Regions from separate parts of the Pseudoalteromonas sp. NSLLW24 genome, predicted to be linked through region 2. Evidence: predicted binding sites of a transcription regulator. Region 2 holds the regulator's gene; the other holds the start of a gene.
What was found. Region 2 encodes LexA, which represses DNA repair genes until DNA is damaged. Its sites were predicted from a motif close to TACTGTATNNNNATACAGTA; they were not measured.
Positions count from the first base shown of each region.

Region 1: the regulator LexA is predicted to act here: its motif matches at 4,956-4,975, upstream of I6E72_RS02640 (YebG family protein).

Region 1 covers NZ_JADYWQ010000002.1:233,147-240,674, forward strand. The annotation lists gene ccmI (c-type cytochrome biogenesis protein CcmI) at 1-465, shown strand, start outside; gene I6E72_RS02625 (MlaA family lipoprotein) at 475-1,206, shown strand; gene I6E72_RS02630 (EAL and HDOD domain-containing protein) at 1,277-2,500, opposite strand; gene putP (sodium/proline symporter PutP) at 2,833-4,311, shown strand; gene I6E72_RS02640 (YebG family protein) at 4,587-4,904, opposite strand; gene I6E72_RS02645 (ComEA family DNA-binding protein) at 5,218-5,514, shown strand; gene I6E72_RS02650 (DUF6170 family protein) at 5,539-5,841, opposite strand; gene dsbB (disulfide bond formation protein DsbB) at 5,843-6,361, opposite strand; gene fadR (fatty acid metabolism transcriptional regulator FadR) at 6,906-7,528, shown strand, end outside.
Region 2 covers NZ_JADYWQ010000019.1:12,941-20,468, reverse strand. The annotation lists gene I6E72_RS19905 (DUF2909 family protein) at 1-248, shown strand, start outside; gene I6E72_RS16715 (cytochrome c oxidase subunit 3) at 151-1,026, opposite strand; gene I6E72_RS16710 (cytochrome c oxidase assembly protein) at 1,062-1,592, opposite strand; gene ctaD (cytochrome c oxidase subunit I) at 1,592-3,184, opposite strand; gene coxB (cytochrome c oxidase subunit II) at 3,184-4,326, opposite strand; gene lexA (transcriptional repressor LexA) at 4,810-5,427, opposite strand; gene I6E72_RS16690 (PaaI family thioesterase) at 5,595-6,035, shown strand; gene I6E72_RS16685 (hypothetical protein) at 6,036-6,416, opposite strand; gene I6E72_RS16680 (membrane protein) at 6,729-7,454, shown strand.

The DNA of each region.
Region 1 (7,528 bases), on a different contig from region 2:
GTTTTACTTGCGAGTATGGAAAAAAATGATTCTCGTTATAGCATGATCTCTGAGCGTATCGCTGATATAGAGAAGCAAATGCAAACGGAAGGCTCTGTTATGCCAGTTACTACTACAACGGGTGCTATTGCAGTTACAGTCGACATTGCAAAAGAGCTTATAGATAAACAGCCAAAAGACGGTATCTTGTTTATATTTGCAAAAGCAGCAAGTGGTTCGCCAATGCCATTAGCTGCTGTTAAACTCGCTAAATATTCATTTCCAATTACAGTTGAGTTAAGTGATAGTAGTGCAATGGTTGCAGGGCTTAACTTATCTAGTGCAGAAAATATTATTATTTCGGCGCGTATTTCTATAGATGACTCGGTTATGCCAAGTTCTGGTGAGCTAGAAGGTCATTCAGAGTCGTTAAAGCGTGAAAGTGTAAGTGACTACCAACTTCAAATTGATACATTAATACCTTAAGGACGTTAGATGTTAAAACACAGTTTTACTTTTTTATGTTTATTGATACTAGCCGGGTGTGCTCAAGTACCACAAAGCAAAGTAGATGACAGAGATCCGCTGCAAAGTATTAATCGTCCATTATATGACTTTAATATGGATGTACTGGATGCTTATTTATTGCGCCCAGTTGCAGTAGGTTATGTTGAAGTAACGCCTGTACCGGTAAGAAACGGTATTGTTAATTTTACAGGTAATATTACAGCACCTGTCGATATGATTAATGCGGGTTTGCAAGGTAAGCCGGGTAATGCAAGTGTGAGCTTAGCGCGTTTTTTAGTTAACTCTACGGTTGGTATTTTTGGTATTTTTGATGTTGCCAGTTCACTTGGTCTTGAAATTGTAGATGAAGACTTTGGACAAACGTTAGGTGTATGGGGCGTGGGTGATGGCGCTTATTTAATGCTACCAGGCATGGGTCCTACAACAGCACGTAACTTAACCGGTGATGTAGTTGACAACTTTGTATTGCCTGAAGTTGCGCTAACGACTCCACAAACTATTCTAGTGTTTGTTTTAAAAGCAGTTGAGGCACGTGCATCATTAATCCCACAAGAAGGGTTATTAAATGATTCACTTGATCCGTACTTATTTGTAAAAGATATCTACTTTCAGCGTCAAATTTATGAGCTGTACGATGGCAACCCACCTATAAAAGAAGAGCCAGCTGATTTTGATGAAGACTTTTTAGAAAGTTTATAATTGAAAAGCCACTCATAAAAACGCCAGCTAAATGCTGGTGTTTTTATTTGCTTTTATTTTTCGTTAACTACTAACTACTAACTACTAACTGCATTTGCTCATTAACCCAAGCTAGTGCTTCATGATAAGCATCGGGAACTTTGTTACCTAGGTTTAGCTCTTTCGTTAGCTCGTTTGCGGCAGACCAATTTGCTTGTTCGTAGTATTTAACTAAGTTTAAATATTTTGCTAGCAAGCCTTCATCGTTTAATAGCGCTGCTTTTATATCATTAGAAAGTGGAAGCTTTTTCATGACGCTTTCCATACTCTCATCTAAAATAGCATCCATAAGCGACATCATACCGGTTAAAAATGCCATGCCGGTATCTTTAAACTGCCCATGGGATATAGCGAGCAATTCAGCAAATCGAGCGCGCGTAAGCGATAGCCTAATTAGCTCTACAGGTTTGTCTGCTGATACTTGTGCTGCAAACAGTAGTGACAATAGCTTTTTAATTTCATTGGCGCCAAGCACTATAAGAGCTTGCTTAATGGTACTTATTTCTGCGCGTCTTGCAAATGCGGCAGAATTTGAATACCTAAGTAATTTATAAGATAGATTTACATCACGTTCAAACACATCAGTGATTTTCTTAAGATCCATATCAACACTTGATGTTTCGTAAAGCAATTCAGCTAATGCCATTTCTGAAGGTGGTAGAGCCTTACTTTGTACCATTTCAGGTTTTGAGAAGAAAAATCCTTGGAAATAATCAAACCCAAGCTCTAAAGCTTGTTGGTAAATTTCATAGGTTTCTACTTTTTCGGCAAGTAACTTAATATGTGAGTGCGGTTTTAAATCGTTAAGTACCGTTTTTATTGTATCTATATCGGATGCTAAAAAGTCTATTTTAATAATATCAATAAATGGGTAAAAATGACGCCATACAGGTTGATGAATATAGTCATCAAGAGCAATAGTGTAACCTTTATCTTTTAAATCTTTAACGATAGCTAATAAACGCTTACCAGGCTGGATAGTCTCAAGTATTTCTACAACTATAGTGTCTTTACCTAGTAGTGTAGGGTAACCCTTTGATAGTGTTTCTAGGGTGAAGTTTATATAGGCAGGTTTATTGTCAGTTAAATCTTCTAAACCAAAATTAAACTGGCTACCCTCTATAAGTCGTGTTGTTGCTTCGTCACCATCTATATCGGGAAATACGTTATCAACGCCATCACGAAATAAAAGCTCATAACCGATAAGTTTTTTATCTCTATCTAAAATCGGTTGACGTGCAGCGTAAAAATACATAAACAGTTCCGTAAGAGTGATGTAATTGGGTATTGTAATAATATATGGCAAAAGATTCAAAATAGCATTACGTATATTTGCATGATTAATAAATTATCATTATAAATTAAGGTGTTTCTTCTATTTAATTTATTATATTTTACTAATTCGCTTTAAAATTATTCAACATGAGTATTTTTGTATCAGCTGGAAGCAACAAGTTGGAGATTTTATTGTTAGGCATGATATAGTCAGCGAGAATGGTTTTTATCCTAATAGTGTCTTTATTATAATATTTTAAGAGTCAATATTCGGATCAAGAGCCTGTTATTAATAATTATGCGGAGGCTAATTTGGAAACAGGAATGATTATTTCACTAGCATTATATTTTGTTGTAATGTTAGGTATCGGACTATATGCATATAAGCAATCTACTGGCGATGTATCAGGTTACATGTTAGGTGGACGAAATCTATCACCAAGTGTTGCTGCACTATCTGCAGGTGCATCTGACATGAGTGGCTGGATTTTAATGGGCCTACCTGGTGCGATGTTTGTTACTGGTTTTAGTAGTACATGGATAGCAATTGGTTTGGTGATTGGTGCTTGGTTAAATTACCTGTTAGTTGCACCTAGATTACGTGTGTACACTGAAAAAGCAAATGACTCTATAACAATCCCAGATTACTTCTCAAATCGCTTCAATGATAAGTCAAACTTATTACGTGTTGTATCAGCTGTTGTGATTATAGTCTTCTTTACTCTTTACACGTCATCTGGTGTTGTAGCCGGCGGAAAATTGTTTGAAAGCTCATTTGGTCTAAGTTATGAAGTGGGTTTATACATTACAACGGGTGTCGTTGTTTTATACACTTTGTTTGGTGGTTTTTTAGCGGTTAGCTTAACTGATTTCGTGCAAGGTTGTATTATGTTCATCGCACTGATTCTAGTGCCTACTGTTGCATACTCTTTACTTGAACAACCTCTGGAATCTACTTTACATAGTGTAAATCCAGATATGCTTAACTGGATTGGAGCAGGCTCTGCATTAGGTATTATTTCTGCAATGGCATGGGGTTTAGGTTATTTTGGTCAACCACATATCATCGTTCGTTTTATGTCGGTACGTAGTGTTAAGGATATGCCTAAAGCTCGCCGTATTGGTATGACATGGATGATTGTTGCTGCCCTTGGTGCTGTTGGTACTGGTATATTTGGTGCTGCTTATACTTATGAGAATAATATTGTAGTTGAAGATCCTGAAACGATTTTCCTAATTCTTTCTGAGTTATTGTTCCATCCACTTATTGCTGGCTTTTTACTAGCTGCAATTTTGGCTGCTATCATGAGTACTATCTCATCGCAATTGCTAGTAAGCTCAAGTTCATTGACTGAAGATTTATATAAAACATTTTTACGTAAAGATGCTAGCGACTTTGAATTAGTTACTGTTGGTCGAATTAGCGTTGCATTTGTTGCCCTGTTTGCAATTTATTTAGCGTACGATAGAGATAGCTCTATTTTAGACCTAGTAAGTAATGCATGGGCAGGCTTTGGTGCTGCTTTTGGACCTCTTGTATTGTTTAGCCTTTATTGGAAACGTATGAATTTTGCTGGCGCCTTATCTGGTATGTTAGTAGGTGCGTTTACAGTGCTTGTTTGGATTTATGGTCCGTTTACTATTAATGGTGAAAGTTTAAGTAGCTTTATGTATGAAATAGTACCTGGCTTTATTTTAGCGAGTATCGCAATTGTTGTTGTTAGCTTAGTAACAAAAGAGCCAGAGCAAAACATCACTGCTTTATTTGATGAAGTAGAAAAAGAGCTTTAAATAGCAATTACTATTCATTTTAAAATGAGTAGTAAGTAATACCAATCCGCGATAATACTTAATCATTTTGCGGTGCTAAACGTGTTGCTACCGGCGTTAAAAAATTATCATTTAGAACAACTAAATATCAAATTTTTTGCCTAGCTATCAACACGTTTTTCCACCCTCAAAATAGATCACTTAATTAAGCGAATTGGTATAATAAAAAAGGGAGCAACTAAGTTGCTCCCTTTTTTATTTAGTTTGTCCCGTCCGAGGAGAGGGCAATCTACGAGTTAACTTGCTTTTTTATCGTTGTTATCTTCAATTGGCGCAACGTTATCTGACTTTTTACTTTTTGCTGGCGCTTTGGTAACAACTGGATCTTTGCCGCCCTTTAATATGGTCATAAAGTCATCTTTGCTTTTCGCTATTTCTAAAGCAAGTGATTCAATTTGTTGCTCACTAAGCGGTACGTCTACCTTTTCTAGCATTAGCTCAAGTGATTCTGCTATATCGAGCATCTTGTCATAAGCATCAGCTTCTTTTTTGGTAGTAAACGTCATACGCTCGACTCCGTTTCGTTCTACAACATATTTAACAACAACAGCCATGATTTCTCCTGCAAAATTGCTTGGCACCGTGGTTTGTAAAAACCATTAGATTACTGTTTTTATGTACAGTAATGGTTTGGGCGTAAATTTGCAAGCGCGAAGTATTAATTTTTAGGTGTCTTAAATTTGACAAAAAACGGTAACTTTACTTTAGTTAAGCAATCACTTGTTGTACCAGCTGCATTTTCAGGATTTCGGATCATAGTGATAATGCGTTTAGGTACACTTTAAATGATGAGCTTTTCAGTTCCTTACTTTTTGGTTTTCCTAAGCAACATTCAAAATTAAGAAAAGAAGAATAGGGACAAGTTTGATGAAAACGTTAAAAAATTTATTCATAATAAGCTTATTATGCTTACTACCTGCAACTACCGTATATGCACAACTATCGGAAGTAACTAAGCAAATGCCTCAAGTTGAGACAATTAGTATAAATAATGCTGATGCAGATATGCTTGCTAAGCTACCGGGTATAGGTAAGAAAAAATCGCAGGCAATTGTGGATTACCGTGAAGAAAACGGCGAATTTAAAAGCGTTAGTGATTTATCGCAAGTTAAAGGAATTGGTAAAAAACTATTAGCCAAATTAGAGGGGAAAATTTCACTTTAATAGCAGTAGATAACAATCAGGGCGCTATGCGCCCTGATTAAATTGTTTTAATGCATCGCTTAAGTGTTTTTTAGCAAAGTTGATTTCAATAGGTGTTGTTAAAAGTGGGTAGCAAAGTCCGCCGAGTATCAAAAACGGGATTAATATCCAACCTTTAAATACCGTGAATATTAAAAATAGTGGACTTAGTAATATTAATTTAATAATACGCAGTAACACTTTATCAGTTGGCGATAACATACTTAAAGAAAGTGCTATTACGTCTTGGCGCTTGCGTACTTTTAGATGTTTAAGCTCATCTAATTGGCTTGAAAAAAATGTAAACATATCAAATCGACTTTTTAATTAATAAACGGCCAATAACTATAATAAATAGTGTTAGTGAGAAAATCCCAAATATAATTTCCATCCAAGCAGGCATGCTCAAACCAACAAACTGCCAATCTATATTTCCACAATCCCCGGTCGCCTGAAAAAAGCTAGGTATCCATTCATGTAACGGCATAAACGATGGGAAGTTTGGTTCAAACTCACAGCTAAATGCAAAAGGGTCTGTGGTGGTTTGCATATCAATATGCTCGCGAGCAATTAAATATCCCCAAACACTCGATACACCCCAAATTACATACGCTAATATACGAACTGCTTTGCTCTGTGGTTTAGTCGAACCTACGATTCCTGCGCCTAATAGACCCAGTACGGCTGTACGTTGATATATGCACATTATGCAAGGCGCCAATCCCATTTGGTATTGAAAGAAAAGGGCGGTCACTTCAAGTAAAAAAACGATAGCTGTAAATAAAAGCCACGGGGTACGTTGGGTGGGTAATTGGGCAAGCCAGTTCATAAAAATTCCGCGTTTAAATAAGACGTTAGATTATGACCTAGGATAATGTATGCGGCAACAAAAAGGAAAAAAAAGCTACCGAAGTCGCTTTTTATAAGATGAAATTATTGACCACTCAATGCAGCCTCAGCAGAGGCTACATGACGCTCTACTTAGTTCCCATTGATACATAAGCTTAGTTATATCGCTTACTTATACTACATTGGTACATTGCCTAATCAATTCTTTAAAGTTGCGGTTAGAACGCTCTGTTGCATAGGTGTTCCTTTTTAATGTACTTATGTGTTTTAAGTTGATTAAGCTAGGTATGGTGTAAATAAAAAATACCAATAATTACAATGTACCTACAATGAATATTGCTCTGTATATTTATACATTGTAGCTATATTAGAAAAACCTAAATTTTATTATTTATTAATCTTTAATTTCTACTCATTTGCTTATTAATATACCTGACTTTACTTGTTAGTTATGCTTCGTCTGGTACAATCAGTCAGTTATTCGTGTAAAACGATGAGTGTTGATTAATTCGAGTGGGAACTGGATGAGAATTTTTAAAGCGAAAAGCCCAGCAGGATTTGCTGAAGAATATATAGTTGAATCTATTTGGAACGGCGATTTCCCTCCAGGTTCAATTCTACCTGCCGAGCGAGAACTTTCAGAGTTAATTGGTGTAACAAGAACGACCTTGAGAGAAGTATTACAGCGTTTAGCACGTGATGGTTGGTTAACAATTCAGCATGGTAAACCAACAAAAGTAAATAACTTTTGGGAAACGTCTGGCTTAAATATTCTTGAAACACTAGCGCGCTTAGATGAAGACAAGATGCCTGAGCTGACAGATCAGCTTTTATCTGCACGTACTAATATTAGTGCTATTTATACACGTGCTGCAATTAAGTTGAATCCTGAACGTGTAATTGAAATTTTATCACAAAGTCATGAGCTAGAAGACACTGCGCAGGCATTTGCTGACTACGATTATAAAGTTCATCACGAATTAGCCGTTGCGGGTAATAACCGTATTTATGTATTAATACTCAACGGTTTTAGAGGCTTTTATTCAAAGATTGGTTGTCATTACTTCTCTGATGCCGGAACTCGTGAACTTGCTCGTCAGTTTTATAAAGATTTAACAATCTTGGCAGAAAATAAAGAGCACGATGG
Region 2 (7,528 bases):
CATTGTTTATTATGGTGTCAGGGAAAACTGGGGGACGACCTATGTCTCACTTTTTAGGTCGTCGCGTATTGTTTTCGGTCGTTGTTTTAGTTGTTGTTATTGCAGCGCTTAAACTTGGTTTTATTAAAGCAAATAATTCGCCAATAAACGCTACAGCACATATACAAATACAAACAAACACAGCCACACCACATCAACAAAGTGCCAATACCAAGCAGCTGCTTGAAAAGCAAAATGCTTATCTTTAGTAAAGTGCCCTTTTAATATCCGTAAAAATATTACAAATAAAAGTACGGTTCCTAACGTTACATGCATGCCATGAAAACCAGTCAATAAAAAGAACGTATTACCGTAAATGCCCGCATCTAGCGTTAGGTTAAGGTCATTATATGCATGCATGTACTCCTCAACTTGCAGCCCTAAAAAGCAAACGCCCAATAAAATAGTAGCGCCTAAAAAAACTTTAAGTGGAGTGCGTTTATTGTTTTCCATCGCTACGTGGGCAAAATGTAAAGTCACTGAGGAAGTAAGCAGTATTAAGGTATTTATAAGCGGTAAGCCTTGCCAGCCCATAGCTTGAGTAGTTTCGCCAGCAGGTGTTGAAACTAGCGGCCAAACAGCTTCGAAAGTTGGCCATAAAACCTCGTTAGTCATTGCATTATTGCCTGCGCCTCCAAGCCAAGGTACCGACAATACGCGTGCATAAAAAAGCGCACCAAAAAAGGCCATAAAAAACATAACTTCAGAAAAAATAAACCAGCTCATACCTTGTCTAAAAGAGCGATCCATTTGTGCTGAGTACAAACCTTGGTCCGATTCATTAATTACATTTTTAAACCAGCTAAACAACATATACACAAGTACAGCAATACCGGCATAAAGCAGATAAACCCCGCTACCACCTTCTTTACCTACACTCATAACAGTCAAGCCTGCCCCTACTGCAATAAAAAACAATGCAACAGCACCTACAATAGGCCATGGGCTTTGCTCAGGTACGTAATAATGCTCATATTCTTGATTCATTTTATTTACTCCTAGTTTCACACTAGTTTAAAAAGCTAGTTGTTACTTGCCACCAGCTGTTCACTAATATCAAATACGGTATAAGATAAAGTTAATTCTTCAATATCGCTCGGCAATGCGGTATCAACATAAAAAAGTAATTTAAATTCAAGTTCTTCCCCTGCTTTTAGAGGTTGCTGATCAAAGCAAAAACAGGCTATTTTGTGTAAATACTTTGCCGCTTTACCTGGTGAGACTGATGGTACAGCCTGCATTACTTTATCTAGGTTGCTGTTATTTTTAGCACTAAACATTACTTCACGCATTGCACCGGGTTTTACCACTACACTGTATTCTTTTGATTTAACTTCAAACGGTGCACCACTTTGTGCGTGAGTAGTAAAGCTAACGCCGACTTCTCGGTTTTGTACTATTTGTGTACTTTGCTCTGCCTGCTCAAGCGAAGGTTTTCCATTAAGCCCTGTTACATCACAAAACACGTCATACAAAGGTACTAAAGCAAAGGCAAAGGCAAACATGCCTATGCAAATAAGTACCAAACGTTTGAGTAGCGGTGCGTGTGTCATTACTTAATTACCGGCGGCGTAGAAAAAGTATGATATGGCGCTGGAGAGTCAACTTCCCACTCAAGCCCTTCTGCCCCTTCCCATACTTTTGCAGGCACTTTATCACCGCCACGCGCGCATTTAATTACCACAGCTACAAACAACAATTGCGATAAACCAAAGGCAAATCCACCAATACTTATGATTGCGTTAAAGTCGGCAAATTGAAGTGCATAATCGGGAATTCGACGCGGCATACCGGCAAGCCCTACAAAATGCATAGGAAAAAACAATACGTTCACACTCACCAGCGATAGCCAAAAATGCCATTTAGCTAGCGTGATATTAAACATATTGCCCGTCCACTTGGGCAGCCAGTAATAGGCCCCCGCCATTATCGAAAATACAGCCCCTGTTACTAATACATAATGAAAATGCGCCACTACAAAATAAGTATCGTGGTACTGAAAGTCAGCAGGTGTAATTGCCAGCATCAACCCCGAAAAGCCACCTAAGGTAAACAGCACAATAAACGCAATACTAAAAAGCATTGGCACTTCAAAAGTTATTGAGCCTTTCCACATTGTGGCAACCCAATTAAATACTTTTACTCCTGTAGGTACCGATATAAGCATGGTCGCGTACATAAAAAACAACTCGCCAGCGACCGGCATCCCAGTGGTAAACATATGATGAGCCCATACAATAAAGCTCAATAGTGCTATGGAGGATGTGGCGTATACCATTGAGGCATAGCCAAAAAGTTTTTTACGAGAAAAGGTAGGTACTATTGTAGATATAATGCCAAAGGCAGGAAGAATCATTATGTATACTTCGGGATGACCAAAAAACCAAAAAATGTGTTGGAACATCACCGGGTCGCCACCGCCTGCGGCATCAAAAAAGCTGGTCGCAAAATACTTATCGGTAAGTACCATAGTGACAGCCCCTGCAAGCACTGGCATTACCGCTATTAATAAAAAGGCAGTAATTAACCACGTCCATACAAATAAGGGCAACTTCATCCATGTCATGCCGGGAGCACGTAAGTTCACTATAGTTACAATCACATTGATTGCGCCCATTATTGAGCTAATCCCCATAATATGTACGGCAAATACAAACAATGCAGTATTGTCATTACTGTATGTTGTAGACAGTGGTGCATAAAAAGTCCAACCAAATGCAGGACCCCCACCAGGCATAAATAACGATGCCAATAGGATTAAAAACGCAAACGGTAAAATCCAAAAGCTCCAGTTATTCATTCTTGGCAATGCCATATCTGGCGCGCCAATCATGAGTGGTATCATCCAGTTAGCAAGGCCTGTAAAGGCCGGCATAACCGCACCAAACACCATAATTAAACCATGCACTGTGGTCATTTGATTAAAAAAGTGAGGATCGACCAACTGTAAACCTGGTTGAAATAATTCAGCTCTGATCACCATGGCCATTCCACCACCAATTAAGAACATGGTCAGCGAAAAAATTAAATATAAACTACCTATATCTTTATGATTAGTTGTGTAAAGCCAGCGTTTAAAACCTTTAGCTGGGTGATGAGCATGATGAGCTTCATTGGCGTTAGGTTGTTCTACTATGCTACTCATTAGTTCGCCTCCACTTTGGCATCAAGTGCTGCCTGTATTTGACTCGGTTGAATAACATCACCCGTATCATTACCCCACGCATTACGTTTATAAGTAATAACCGCTGCTAATTGCTTTATAGATAACTGTTTGGCAAATGCTTGCATTGCCGTACCGGGTCGCCCATGGATAACTACATCAATGTGATCTTTTATATCGCCAAGCACTATAGGGCTGCCTTTAAGTGCAGGAAATACACCCGGTAACCCCATGCCAGTAGGCTGATGACATGCAGCACAATTGGCCATATATACTTGTTCGCCTAAAGTCATTAATTCTTCTTTTGGGAGGGTTTTATCAAGTAATGCGGCATCTGCTAATGCTGCTTTTTGTTTAGCTTGCTTTGCATCTGCAAGCCACGTTTTAAAATCAGCCTCAGATTTAGCGACCACCACAACGGGCATAAAGCCATGATCTTTACCACACAACTCAGCACATTGGCCTCGGTAAGTACCTTCTTCGTTTATGTTCGTCCATGTTTCGTTTATAAAGCCGGGATTCGCATCTTTTTTAACTGCAAAATCAGGTACCCACCAAGAGTGAATAACATCGTCAGAAGTCATTAAAAATCGTACTTTTTGATTTATTGGCAGTACGAGAGGTTTATCAACCTCAAGTAAGTAGTTAGGATTTTTATCTGCAAGATTCGCTATTTCATCTTGCGGGGTAGATAAAATAGAGTAGAACTCTACATCTTCACCCATATATTCATAATGCCATTTCCATTGCGAGCCTGTAATTTTAATAGTGAGATCAGCTTTGCTGGCATCTTCCATTGCAATTAGAGTTTTAGTGGCTGGTACTGCCATAGCAATTAAAATAACAAACGGGATTGCAGTCCAAAGTATTTCTACTTTAGTGCTTTCGTGAAATTGGGCAGGTACAGCCCCTTTAGATTTACGGTGATGAATAAGTGCCCAAAACATAATTGCGAACACTATCACCCCAATCACACAACATATTATAAATATGGTCATGTGCAGCTGATATACATTATTGCTTATATCGGTTACGCCTTTGCGCATATTGTATTGGCTGTTAGCCAAAACTGGGTGCGAAAAAACACATAATATAAGCCACAAGGTAGAGGTCAGTTTACCCATGTGACGGCTCCTTTGATGCTATTGCGAATGCAAAGCGAAGAGGCATACGGCTTAAACGCCAATTCGTTATTTTTATTTTTTTAGTCAATCTCATTTAATATTGATTGGTTTTGCTGCGCCAACAACGTGTTTGTGTATATTGTGTGTTCTCAAAACTAAAAAGCTGTGAGTTATTATTAGCTCAGCACATTAATAATTAGCTAAAAAATGAACAACAAGCAAGTTTTAGTATAAAAAACAATCAGGTGATATTGAGTAATTAATAAAAAATCAGTAACCAACTAGGTAACAGGAAGTTCAAAAGATGAGCAAAACAAAGGGGTTTAACGCATTCGAAGGGGGAAAATATAAGTGCAAAAAAGTTTACAGCTTAAATTGTCAGTGAGCTATTTATGCCCTATTTTTAGTGCGAATTTAAAACAGAAAATGCGTACTAATTAGTACGCATTTATAAAACTGCTTGTTTAAAAGCTATTTTTAAAGTCACATCCAATCAGCGTTTCTTATAACACCAACGGCTAAGCCTTCAATATTAAAAGACTCATTCTCAAGATCTACTTCAATAGATTCAAAATCGTCGTTTTCAGCATGAAGTAATACTTTACGACCCGCTTTCTCAAGACGTTTTACAGTTACGTCTTCGTCTAGGCGGGCAACAACAACTTGCCCGTTTTCAGCGGTTTGAGTACGATGTACAGCAAGTAAATCACCATCCATAATACCAATATCTTTCATGCTCATACCGTTAACGCGTAGTAAAAAATCTGCAGCCGGTTTAAACATTAATGGATCTATTTTGCAGTGACTTTCAACGTGCTCTTGCGCCAAAATAGGTGAACCAGCAGCAACACGCCCTATAAGCGGTAAACCTAATTGTTCTGGCTCTTCTTCTTCAATTAACTGAATACCACGGCTTGCACCTGGTTTCATTTTAATTGCGCCTTTTTTAGCAAGTGCTTTTAAATGTTCTTCAGCAGCATTGGCACTTTTAAAACCTAATGTTTGCGCTATTTCAGCACGTGTAGGAGGCATACCAGTGTCTTTAATAAAAACTTTAATTAGTTCGAGTATTTGAGCTTGGCGGTTCGTTAATGGTCGCATACAACTGGTTTTCCATACAGTACATTTAACTGTGAGTATATACAGTTAAATAAAAATCGCAAATTTAAATTAAGCCTTAAAATAGCCAAAGTAATTTCACTTGTGTACATTTTAGGGATATAACTAAAGCTAGGTTTATAAATGATTAAAAAAGCAAAGGAGTCATTATGAGTATTTGGTACCAGCCCATCACTTTAGAGCTGTGCAAGCAGTTAGAACAAGGCATTGATGGCCAAGGAACATTAATGAAAACCATGGGAATAGAAGTCACTGAAATTGGTGATGATTACTTAGTAGCCACTATGCCGGCAATTCCTGAGCATCATAACCCAATGGGAATGGTTCACGGCGGTGCTAACGTTGTACTTGCCGAAACAGTTGCCAGCTATGCAGCTAACTTTGTTGTCGATTTTACAAAATTTTACTGCGTGGGGCAGGAAATTAGCGCAAGTCATTTAAAAGCATCTCGCAACGGCACTTTAACAGCAACGGCAAGAGCGTTTCATATTGGCAAACGTAGTTCAGTGTGGGAAATAAAAATTACAAATAGCCGCAATGAGCTGTGCTGCGTATCAAAAATGACCGCAGCAGTCGTAGAGCGAAGGTAGTTACTTTTCGATTGGGTAAATTGTAATTTCCATACCCGCACCAATCGCAGATATACGCAATAATGTATCTGCATCTAAGGCTTGATTAAAGCACTTAGGTGAAGTGCCTGATTCAAAACCAATATCAAACGTTCTACGTGAACAGCTTAACCATTGTTTTAGCGCGTTACGCGAACACGATTCAATAAGCTCACATATATGGTTTATTGCTTTGTCAGGCGTGTTTACTACACCTGTTGCTTCAATACGCGCTAATTGACGGTATTCGTCTTTGTCATAATGTAAAATCGTCGCGACTTTTTTCAAGTCTGCCACTAGCAAACTAATATCTTGCTTTGATTCAAGCTCAAGATCTACATTTAAAAATTGAATTTCCGACATCGTTTCGTATTTATCCTCTAATAATTTCATTGCAAACTTTAACGCAGTTTTACCGTTATACCAAATCAACTATGCTCTATTAACCACTTTATATAGATATTTCGCAGCTTTTAAGTATTTTTTAGCGTTTAAAGCTAGCTGGATATCAAACACTCAGCTCAATTAACAAATAAGTCATGTTAGCAATTTAAGTGTAATCTTTTTTATTTTTAAATGATTACAGTAAGCTATAGTTTAAACTGCGACAAAATGTCGCAGTAACTAATCCCATTAATGTAATAAACTAGCCTCTAAAAATAATAAGACTAAAACATGAATAAAAAAATATTTAAGTATGCTCGCAAGTTACATAAATGGCTCGGTTATTTGCTCGCATTACAAATTTTAGCTTGGCTATTAGGTGGTTTAGTAATGAGCGCTATCCCTCTTGATAAAGTTCATGGGGAGCATCTTGCAACACGTACTCTTAATAACCCATTTACGCAGGCTGATTATGTTGCCTCCCTTGACGATATTGCATCTCAGGTGGTTAATCCAACACAAATAATTTTTGAGAACTTTTTAACCACACCTATAATTACAGTAATAAATAAAGATGAACAGCAAAGCTTTAACGGTATAACAGGCCGACCTTTTGAGCCGCCAACTAAAATACAAATTACCGCAAATGCTAAAGCACACTTACTTATTGATGATCAAGTGACAAGCGCTGTACTGCTAAAGCAAGGTATGCGAGAAGTTGGATATAAAACCAATGTTTGGCAGGTACAATTTGACGACACATTTAACACAACACTGTATTTGTCAGAAAATAACGGCAAAGTTATCACCGTTCGCAGCACACTATGGCGAATTTTCGACTTTTTTTGGATGTTACATATTATGGATTACGATGAGCGAGAGGATTTTAATAATCCGCTGCTTATTAGTTTTGCAGCAACCAGCGTACTTTTTTGCCTAAGTGGAATATTACTACTTATGCAAAACATACGACTAAAACGATTTATCCGAATTAAAAGTAAGAATAAATCAAAGTAGTCATATTGGTTTTTAAGAACTAGCGCACTCTCACCAAAGAGTAAATAAGCCCGAGGAAGTACCCAAGGGCAGAT